Regions from separate parts of the Gorillibacterium terrae genome, predicted to be linked through region 2. Evidence: riboswitches for the same ligand, from Rfam matches in the RefSeq annotation. Region 2 holds a riboswitch; the other holds the start of a gene.
The links. A riboswitch is a leader RNA that binds a small molecule or an ion and turns the genes downstream of it on or off. The one in region 2 is predicted to bind cyclic di-GMP.
Positions count from the first base shown of each region.

Region 1: it holds a riboswitch for cyclic di-GMP, as region 2 does, so the genes downstream of both, ACSEXS_RS14020 (methyl-accepting chemotaxis protein) here and ACSEXS_RS01140 (chemotaxis protein CheX) in region 2, are expected to answer to the same signal.

Region 1 covers NZ_JBPPGI010000003.1:312,254-317,645, reverse strand. Annotated here, with positions in the region: gene ACSEXS_RS14025 (non-ribosomal peptide synthetase) at 1-387, opposite strand, end outside; gene ACSEXS_RS14020 (methyl-accepting chemotaxis protein) at 445-2,226, opposite strand; cyclic di-GMP riboswitch class I at 2,314-2,399, opposite strand; gene ACSEXS_RS14015 (glutathione peroxidase) at 2,654-3,142, shown strand; gene ACSEXS_RS14010 (hypothetical protein) at 3,234-4,184, opposite strand; gene ACSEXS_RS14005 (NHLP leader peptide family RiPP precursor) at 4,308-4,550, shown strand; gene ACSEXS_RS14000 (ATP-binding protein) at 4,559-5,392, opposite strand, start outside.
Region 2 covers NZ_JBPPGI010000001.1:254,969-260,360, reverse strand. Annotated here, with positions in the region: gene ACSEXS_RS01150 (glycoside hydrolase family 94 protein) at 1-1,257, shown strand, start outside; gene ACSEXS_RS01145 (hypothetical protein) at 1,359-2,078, opposite strand; gene ACSEXS_RS01140 (chemotaxis protein CheX) at 2,217-2,672, opposite strand; cyclic di-GMP riboswitch class I at 2,753-2,838, opposite strand; gene ACSEXS_RS01135 (inositol monophosphatase family protein) at 3,112-3,975, opposite strand; gene uvsE (UV DNA damage repair endonuclease UvsE) at 4,193-5,155, opposite strand; gene ACSEXS_RS01125 (MBT domain-containing protein) at 5,232-5,392, opposite strand, start outside.

The sequences.
Region 1 (5,392 bases), on a different contig from region 2:
GCCAATCCCGACTTCCAGCTCGCCCAGCCCGGTCTGAACCTGGCGGAACAGCCCTTCGAAGGTCATTTCCTTCTCCCAGGCGAGGCGCAGGGGAGCGTATCCGCCGTCCTCCGTCTGAAGGCCGATCAGGAGATCGGACTCCAGCGTCATCCGCTGCAAAAACCCGAAATACAGCGCCAGCACTCCCCCAAGCAGTTCTCGGCCATTCCACTGAGCCAAGCCGGCGAACTCCTTGTCTTCTGCTTCAATCCGAATCGATACCTCCGCCGTTCGGGACCCCGCCGGCCGGCGCGGATAATCGGCAGGCAGCGACAACTGGGGCAGTCCGGCCAGCTCCGGCAACCAACCGGCTTGTTTATCTTCTCTATGCGTCAGTATAGCTTTCATTTCCGCATCCATCCTTCGTTAGTAGTGATCATCATGTCCCAAATCGGAGGCGCCGCCCTAGACAGCCAGGTCTTTGATCAAGCCCTTGAGCTGATCGGAGATCTGATTGAGATGGTCGGCCGAATCGACGATGCGGTTAAACGCGGTGCGCTGATCGACCGCGCGGTTTCTCATGTCGACGGACAGGGAAGCATTCTGCTCGGCAAGGCCGGACAATTGCTTGAAGGAGTAGGAAATCTGCTCGGTTTCCGCAACCATCTGCTCGGTCGCGGCGGAGACTTCCTGGGCTTGTGTGGTCACCTGGTCGGTGGCGGCGAGAATTTCGTTGAAGAGCGAGCCGGTTTCCTTGACGATCTCGATGCCGGTCTCGACGTTCTGCTCGCCTTCAACGATCGACTGCACGGCCATATGGGTCTCCCGGCGGATGTGCCCGACCAGCTCGACGATCCGTTCCGCCGAGTTCTTCGATTCCTCGGAGAGCTTCTTGACTTCGTTCGCCACGACGGCGAAGCCCCTGCCGTTCTCCCCGGCCCGCGCGGCTTCGATGCTGGCGTTCAGGGACAAGAGGCTCGTCTGGGAGGCGATCTGAGTAATCACTTGGACGATCTCGCCGATTTCCTCGGAGCGCCGCTGCAGCTGCTCCATCAGCTCCACCGAGCCCTTGACCGAATCGTGGATGGAGTTCATCTGCTCGATGACCCGTTCGACGTTGCGGTTGCCCTTCTCCGATTGAAGCATCATTCGGGTGGAGGTCTCCGACAGCTCGGCCGTATTGCCGGCGATGGTCTGAACGCCCATGGCGATCTCCTCGAGCGACGTTGCGCTCTCGCCGATGGCGATACTCTGCTGGCCGATCCGTTCCGACATCAGCTCGATGTGGCCCGTGATCTCGCCGGTGCTCTGGCTGCCTTCCTCAACGGTGGCGAACAGCTGCTCCGACTGGTCCGCCGATTGGATCGACACGCCCTTGATCGTCGTCACCAGCGTTCCGATCTGCTCGACCGTCCGGTTAAAGCTGGCGTTGACTTGGCCCAGCTCGTCGGGGCTTTCCTTCAGCCGGACGAAGAAGTCTCCCTTGCTGAAGCGCTCGAGCGCCCGCATGAGGTCCTGCACCGGAGCGAAGGTGCGGCGGTTGGTGAGGTACTGAAGGATTAGGACCACCAGCAGGGTCACGGCCAAAGCCACGGTCGTCTTGGTCAGCAACTCCTTCTTTCCGGCAAGGACGAGGCTGGCGTCGACATCCATACCGATGTAAGCGTACACCTCTCCCTGTTTATCCAGATAAGGAGTCAGGACCGTCAGCCACGAGCCGAAGTCATCCTTATAAATCTTGGTGAAGCTGAGGTGCTTGGTTTTCTTCATCGAGACAACCCCGTCGGCATGGATCTTGGGCTGCTCATAGTAATCTCCCAATTTCAGGTTGGCGTCTTTGAAGGCGGTGAGGAGCGAGGTTGGGAAGGCAATCATCGAGGTCTGGTTGGAATTCTTCAATTCCGCTCCAAAAATATAGCCTTGAGCGATGTTCGGGTGGGTAGCGGACAACTGGTCGAAGTGTTCCGTCAGTTTTTTTTGTATCGGTGATTCCGGGTCCAGATTGGCTTTGGCCTGCGCGACGTCGTCGGCGGAGATGGTCTTGGCGAATGCTTCCATCGTCTTCTGCGACTCGGCGCGGAGCTGCTTCATCATCAAATTACTTTCCAGGTGATAGCTGTAAAAGATGAGGATGAGACCGGTCAAAAAGATATAAAGACTGGTCAGCAGCATGTTCCTTCCGGCTATCGTTTTCTTGCGGGTCTTCCTCGTTTGCAGATTCTTGTCTAAACTTCCCGATTTCCCCATGTTTAAGCTCCTTCAGTGGCAATATAAAATAAAAAAGGCAAACGATGGGCTTAAATAGCCATAGTTCACCAATTTGCGGGAATAAAAGCTTGCAACTGGCTGACATTTCCTATACGGAAGTAGTCCCTATAGCTTTGCGTCACTACCTTTCGATAGTTTTGCCGAGTATTCAGTTGGAAGATTCGATCTGGGTCTTCCGGTTAAGGTGAAAATAATCCTGCATGGACTAACTTACCACGTTTTTCCTTCCGCGACTAGTCCCCCTGCCATTTTTTCCACAAATGGCCTCTTGCATCGTCAGGGATCAATCTGCTGTATCCGGGCCCATAGTCCCACGAGCCCTTCAGTTGACGCCTCCATATAAATTGTATACAATATAATTAAACAAAATAGTTCGATACACCAACCCAATGGAGGCGCGAGAACCATGAGCCTGTACGAGTATGAGGTCAAGACGATTCGCGGCGAGACGACGACGCTGGCTCCCTACCGGGGGCAGGCGCTCCTGATCGTCAATACCGCCACCAAGTGCGGCTTTGCCCCTCAATTCAAGGGACTGGAGCGGCTTTATCAGGAGTACAAGGACCGCGGCTTCGCCGTACTCGGTTTTCCCAGCTCGCAGTTCCTTGGCCAGGAGCTGGACGAGGACAGCCGGATCGCCGAGGCCTGCGAGCTGAATCATGGAGTAACCTTCCCCCTGTTCGCCAAGATTGACGTCAAGGGTCCGGAGGCCCATCCGCTGTTTCGTCACCTGACGCAAGAGGCTCCGGGCTTGTTCGGCTCGCGCACCATCAAATGGAACTTCACCAAGTTCCTGATCGACCGGGACGGCCGCGTCGTTCGCCGCTTCGCTCCCAAGGATACACCCGACAAGATCGAGGCCTCCGTCCGCAAGCTGCTTGCCGACCGGTCGTGATTTTACAGGACGATTCTGCACACTTCGCCTTTCCGTGACCTCGAACAAAAAGAGACCGTTCTCCCCTTTCGGAGAGCGGTCTCTTTGCGCGTTAATCCGGCTTCGTCTGCGAAGCCTGGCTGAGCCAGTAGTGCAGCCCGCCCCGTTCCAACTGCCGCTTCGCCGCGGCGATCTCCGCAGCGCCTTCCCGCAGGTTGGCGAGGAGGGATTCGTGGAAGGCCTGCAAGTGGCTGAGCCGCAGTCCGCGGTAGGCTTCCGGCTCATAGAGCCGCTCGGCTGCCGCACTGTAGGTGCCCAGCCCCTCGTCGATATAGAGAAAGTCCCGAACCCGCTCCTCCTGGACCGGCGAGTCCGAAGGCCATCCGGCCGCCGAGCGGTAGTGGGAGAGCAGGCTGTTGTAGCTGCCTTCGGCAAGATCAGAGGCCCAATCGGCCCAATCGTCGGCCATTTGCAAGGCGACGAGCGCCCCTTCCACCAGGCGGGACACCCGGGGGATATTCTCCTCCTGGTCGGCGAGCAGCAGCGCCGCCGTGCTGCACAGCTTGAGGGGAGCGGATTTGCCGGCGAGCCGCAGCGGATCGGCGGCGAAGAAGTCTGCTTCCGCCTCCGTCGCCACGCTCAGGGCCCATTCGGCGATATAAGCTCGGTAATGGTCCCAGAACGGGGAATCCCCCGGGAACAGCCGAGAATACGCCCGGTGGAACTCGCCGTGGCACAGGTTGGCAAGCGGCAGAGCCCGGCAGGCGTTCGGATCGGCGGTATCCATGATATCGTCCTGGATAAAGAAGTACAGCATGAGGAAGATATTCCCGACCGCCATCTCCCGGCAGGTTTCTTCGTCCAGCCCGCACTGCTCCCGGAGCCAATAGGGCAGCAGGTAGCAGATGCGGTTCTTGCCGCCTTCCTCGGTCCCGGTGGGATTGGCCTTGTGCAGATAGGCGTATCCCTGACCGCGTAGCGCCTCGGGAAAGGCTCCCATTCGCCTGCGGCTCTCTTCATAGGCAGATCGAACCTCAGGTATAAAGGCTTGTATCCGATCCATAGGGTCGGTTCCCCCTCAAGAAAACCATTTTTACTTGGTTTACAAATATTTTCCTCGATTATCCAGGGAAAACATGCTATATTTCAGTAAGAAACGCCAAATTTTGTTGAAAGGGTGATTCCAATGTCAACCGAAGTCGCATTGCAATCGCAAGTGATCCAAAGGGCTTGGAAAGATCCGGATTTTAAAACGAAGCTGCTGTCCGATCCCAAGGCCGCTATTCAAGAAGCCCTCGGCATCTCGCTTCCGGGGCACTTGAAGCTTAAGGCAGTGGAAGAATCCGCCGACGAGATGGTTCTCGTCCTCCCGCCCAGCCCAGCAGCCGTTATGAAAACGAAGGTAACCCCGCAAGCCGTTTGGCCTTAATTCGAGTATCACTTACGTTTATCCGCATCGGGAACAGGGGAAGGATTCGGAGCCTTTGGAAGCCGGATCAGCGCCTCTGTTCCTTTTCCTTTTTGGCTCCTAAAGTGGATCGTTCCTCTCATCGCCTCTATAATCCGAAAGGTCACCATAAGACCGAGCCCCGTCCCCTTGGTCTTGTTGGAGAAATACGGTTCTCCGAGCCGAGCGATTTCCTCTTCCCCCATGCCTTCCCCGTTATCCTTGATGCTGATCAGAATATCATCGCCGCTCGAACGGGCAGTAATCTCGACCGTGCCCTCTTCTTTGAAGGCTTCAATACTATTTTTGACGATATTGACGATCGCCTGCTTGAATTTGGGCGGATTCCCCCGAGTATTTAGTATATTCGGAATGGTAATGCTGAGCCGGCCTCCCTGGAGGTGGGCGAGCGGCTGAAGGATGCTTTCCACTTGTTCAAATTCGGCGGCGAGATTGAGCGTAACCTCATCCTCAATGCCGGGTTTGGCGAAGGTCAGAAAGTCGGTGATGATATTGGCCGCCCGGTCAAGCTCATTGAGCGCCAACTTGACATAGGTCTTATCGGTTGCGCTAGAATACTTTCCATCGAGCAGTTGGAGAAATCCCCTTGTCACCTGCAAGGGATTGCGCACCTCATGAGCGACCGAAGCCGCCAGTTCGCTGATGATATCCATCTTCTCGGAGCGCTGGAGCTGATTGTTGAACAGCTCCAACTCCTTGGAATATTTGACGAGTTGACGGTAGCTGAGTGCGACCGTTCTGCCGACGATTATTACCAAGGCAACGACAAATCCGAGCATGCCCCATTTCCAATAATGGATGAC
Region 2 (5,392 bases):
GCGTATCACCAATACCAGCCGCTCACGAAGCGCGGCAACACCGAAGTCGGCATCGGCTTCAACGACGATCCGCTGTGGCTGATCAGCGGCACCGCCGCTTATGTCAAAGAAACCGGCGACTTCAGCATCCTGGATGAAGACGTTCCGTTCGACAACGACCCGAACAACTCCGCCACGCTGTTCGAGCATCTGAAGCGCTCCTTCTTCCACGTGCCGAACAACCTTGGGCCCCACGGGCTGCCGCTGATCGGCCGCGCCGACTGGAACGACTGCCTCAACCTGAATTGCTTCTCCAACACGCCGGGCGAATCGTTCCAGACGACGGAGAACATCGAAGGCAAAGTGGCCGAATCCGTCTTCATCGCCGGCCTGTTCGTCTTCGTCGGTCCGGATTACGTGGAAATCTGCCGCCGCCGCGGTCTGGAGAAGGAAGCCGCGGAAGCGGAAGCGCTCATCCAGGGCATGAAGGAAACGACGATGAAGCACGGCTTCGACGGCGACTGGTTCCTTCGCGCCTATGACCACTACGGCGACAAGATCGGCTCGAAGGAATGCGCCGAAGGCCAAATCTTCATCGAGCCGCAGGGCATGTGCGTCATGGCGGGCATCGGTGTCGAGACCGGCGACGCCGAGAAGGCGCTCGACTCCGTCATCGAACGGCTGGAGACCAAGCACGGCATCGTGCTGCAGCAGCCGCCGTACTCCAAGTATTACATCAACCTCGGCGAAATCTCGTCCTACCCGCCGGGCTATAAGGAAAACGCCGGTATCTTCTGCCACAACAACCCGTGGATCATGATTGCGGAAGCCGAGATCGGCCGCGGCGACCGCGCGTTCGAGGTGTACAGCCGAATCGCTCCCGCCTATCGCGAGGACATCAGCGACCTGCACCGTATGGAGCCGTATGTCTACTCGCAGATGATCGCAGGCCGCGACGCCGTCCGCCACGGCGAAGCCAAGAACTCCTGGCTGACCGGCACGGCGTCCTGGAACTTCGTCGCCATCACCCAGGCGATCCTCGGCATCAAGCCGGACTTCGATGGCTTGAAGGTCGACCCCTGCATCCCGAAGGCTTGGGACGGCTACACGATCACCCGCGTCTTCCGCGGCGACACCTACCGCATCAAGATCACCAACCCGAACCACGTCTCGAAGGGCGTCGCCAAGATGACGCTGGACGGCCGCGAGATCGAAGGCAATGTTCTGCCGGTGGTCGGCGACGGCGCTACGCATGAAGTCGAGGTCGTATTGGGCTGATTGATAGCCGTATCCGGTCATACCGGTAGGTAAGACAAAGGACCGCTTCCATTTGAGGAAGCGGTCCTTTTTGTATTCAAGGCCGAACTCTTCTGCACTGCCTACTCAACATCGATCTCCGCGAAGAGCTCGTCAAAGGATTTTCCATCGTTGATCCCATCGATGAGGCGGGCCAGGCCGGCTTGCCCCACCTTTCCGAACCAATGCCCCACTTCCGCATGGGCAATCGGATAACTCTTGTCCGAGCTCATTCGATTAAAGTCGTTTCGCTTGGAAATCGCTTGAAGCTTCTGCTTGTCCTGGGGACCGGCATCGAAGGACTTGTAATCGGGAAACCGATCATCGGCCAGCGTTGCCAAGCCTTCGTCAAACCAAGCGGGAATCCGATCCAGCTTGGCCCTCTTCTTCAATTCGGAATGCATCCTTTCATGGGCGATCACATCCTGGCTAAATCCGCTCGGTCCAACCACAATGTAATCTCCCCAGTACAGATGATACGTTTGTCCCGTCGAGTTCTGGGCATACCGCTTAACCATTTTGGGCGACTCCACGAACAGGAACGTCGGGTCGGCTTGAACCTCTCCGTAAAATCCCTTAATCCGTTCCTCGGATTCTTTGAGATCCTGCAAGAGTTGCTCACGGGTCATCTGCGAAATACTCGGGTCGATGTAAACCCGGTTCCCATAGGGAGTCAGGCTCGAAGAACCCGCGAACATCGCGTTGACGGGCTGGGGCGTCTTCAGGTAAAGCGAAATCGCCAACAGCAGAATCAACGAAGATAGGATTAGGAGTGCGGTCTTTCGTTTGCTCGGTCGTTTCATGAGGCTCCTGCCTTTCGGGTTCGCCTAAACGCGGCTCCCTCTTCTCCGGGAAGCATCTTCGGGTGAAGGACTGCGAATCGGTCGCGGTTCATCCCTTTCTACAAAAAAAACGCCGCTTGCTCGCGGCGTTCTCTCCCCTTAGCGGGTAATGACATAAATATCAAATGCTCCGTAAGAATGCAGATTGAGCGGAATGGACAAGGCCTTCACGCCGCCGGGCACTCCGGAGCGCTGCTCCATGAAAGCAGGCGGAGTAATATCCACGCAGATGCCCTGGTTGTAGAGGAGCGTGCTGGCGTTGCCGCTGATCATGTTGGCCAATTCGGAGATGGCGCTGCGGCTGATCTCGTCAAATTCAGTCAGGGAAAATCCCCCCATCATCGCTGAAGCGATTCGCAGCGCCACGGCTTCGGGGAACCCGAATACCACTTCGCCGGTCATGCCCCCGACGATGCCGATCTTCAGCCAGACGCGATCGTCGCCGATCTCGATCTGCTTGATGGTGAGCTCGCCCAGTGTCGGTTTGACCTGGATCAAGGATTCGATTACCGTACAGGAAGACATCAGAAACGGATTGATGTAAGCTGCTTGCATTTTTTCGCCTCTCTCACTCGCTGGAATCGTGCGAAACCAAGCAATAGCGGTCTTCCCGGTAGGGTCCAATGCCACTGTTGTTCGGCAACCCGGCCGCCGTAGGAACTGGTCCTTTAGGCCCGAGGCTTTGCGTCCCTGCCTTTCGGTAGGTTTGCCTTTTCGCATCAAGTTGTTAGGACCACAGTCCTGCCATTAGTCTAAGTATACTTTCCAAAAACCCATTAATCAATAGACTTCCTTCCCGTTTCCTGCAAGTCCTGTCCGGTTATGTCTCTGGTGGACGGATTTCGGAATACGGACTGCGAGCCGAGGGACCTAAGAGGGTGACCCTTCGCCGCCGAAGGCGACGCCTAAGGCCCGGCAGCATGCCAAAAAGGGCCTACCAAAAAGACAGACGGAAAACCGTCTGCCTTGGATAAGCCCCGTTCGTCCCGAGGCGCTATTCCATTCCCGTAGCTTCCGCCTGCTTCAACACATCGATCAGTTCGCCGTGGATGCCTCCGCTCGTTGCGACGATATTCCGGACGCCAAGGTGATACTCCTGCCCCGTCGTATCGGTTACCCGCCCGCCGGCTTCCTGAACGAGCAGCGAGCCTGCGGCGAGATCCCAGGCGTTGAGGTTGATTTCCCAGAAGCCGCTCAGCCGGCCGGCGGCGATATAGGCCAAATGCAGCGCGGCGGAGCCTCCGTTGCGGATGTTGCGCACGCGCGGCAGCACAGCCGTTAGGCCGCGCATGTTCACGGGCAGGGCCGCGACCGGATCGGTCGGGAAGCCGGTCGCGAGGAGGCTCTCGGCCAGCGCCGCCTCCGAGGAGACGTGGATGGGCTTGCCCCGCAGATAAGCCCCTTTGCCCTTCTCGGCGACGAACAGCTCATCCCGGGAAGGATCGTAGACAACCCCGACGATGACCTCGCCCTTGAAGGCCAGCGCGATGGAGACGGAGAAGAACGGAAAGCCGTGAACGAAATTGGTCGTGCCGTCGATGGGATCGACGATCCACAGGTAATCGGCGTCCCTCACACTCTCCAGCGCTTGGGCGGATGCGAGCGGACCGGGCTCTACTCCTTCTTCCCCCAAGAAAGAATGCTCGGGAAAATGCGTCATAATCAAGTTCTTGATCAGCTTCTCCGAGCCTTTATCGATTTCGGTCACCAGATCGGCCGGCGATGTTTTGGTACCCAGCGTGGTGTAGGCTCCCAGCTTGCTCTTGATCCACTCCCCGGCCTTGGCCGCCGTGTTGATGGCAACTGCGGTAAAGCTCTTCCCGCTTGCGGAATAATGGACATTAATCGGCTCAGCCATGAATCATCACTCATTTCGGTTAATCTCTTATTCCCCAGTATAGTAGAGTTGCTTCGCAAAAACTACCGGAGCTTCCCCCAAATTTCATCGTAAGCGGTGACAAAGGGCATGGGTGTTGCAGGCCCTATCGCTAAAAACCCCACCGTCTGCGGTGGGGATGGATCAAGCGTGCCGCTTGAGCGGAAGTAACGGACCATAAGCGGTCAACGTTCAGCGCTCAGCGTTCCAAGGTAGCGCCGTCGACTTCGCGGAATTCCTCCCGTCCGGCCAAATCGGCGACCAGCCGGAACAGCGCCTCGTCCTTCTGCTTCGCCTCGATCATGATATCGAGCCGCGGCGTCTCGGCGGCGATTGCCCCCAAAAAGGCGGCGAGCGGCTCCGGCTCGACGAAATCGGCGTGGGCCCGCACATCCTTCTCGCTCTTCGGGCTCGACACGTGGATCTTCGGCGGAATCCCGGTGTCCTTCCAAGTCGCCCGGATGCGCGGCCAAAGCTCTTCCGCGGCGACGCCCGAGCCGGGATTCACCTGGTGATGGTGCAGGTCCAGTACCATCGGCAGTCCGAGCTCCTCGGCGGCCTGCAGCGTTTCCTCGGCGGTATACGTTTTGTCGTCGTTCTCCAGGGTCAGCCTCCGCCTCACTGCGGCCGGAAGATCGTTAACCCGGCTGTGAAAGCGGGCCAGCGCCGACTCCTTGTCGCCATAGGTACCGCCGATATGGATGTTGCATTTGGAGCGTTCGTCCAGACCCATGGCCTCCAGCATCCGCACCTGATGGGCCAGATCGGCGAGCGAGGTGCGCAACACCTCCTCGCGGGGCGTCGTCAGCACCGTGAAGTGGTCGGGGTGAAAGGACGTACGCATGCCATGCTGGATGACGTAGTCGCCCAGCTCCCGAAACGGCTCCGCAAGCCGCGGAATCGGGTCCCAGCCCTCGGTCAGCGGATGGGTGACGAGCGGAACCAGCTTGGACGAGAACCGGAAGACATGGATATCGTAGGCGCGGTTGTGGCGGAGCAGGCGCAGCGTATTATGGAGATTCTCCTCGGCAATCCGAACGAGCTTCCCGAGCGCCGCTTCACGGTCGGCAATCTTGGCAAACTGCGTCGCGGTCATCGTCTTCGATGGAGAAGCATGCGCCACATGGACCGACATGGCCACATAGCCGAAACGGATCAGCATGAACGTCAACTCCGGGAATAGCGGACTGGGCCCCTAAGGGCCTGCCCTTAGTATTCCCTTTTCTCCGCCCGTTGCGTCACAGCCCGGGGTGATCGCGGAAAAACATTTCGTCGGCGAGCGCCGTTTCCACCTCGGACTCCTGGGCGGTAAGGCGGCGAACCAGCTCCATCTCCACCAGGGTGATCTCTTTGCCCTGGAAGTCGATCTCGGCGATGGAGGCGCTGATCTTCACGATCG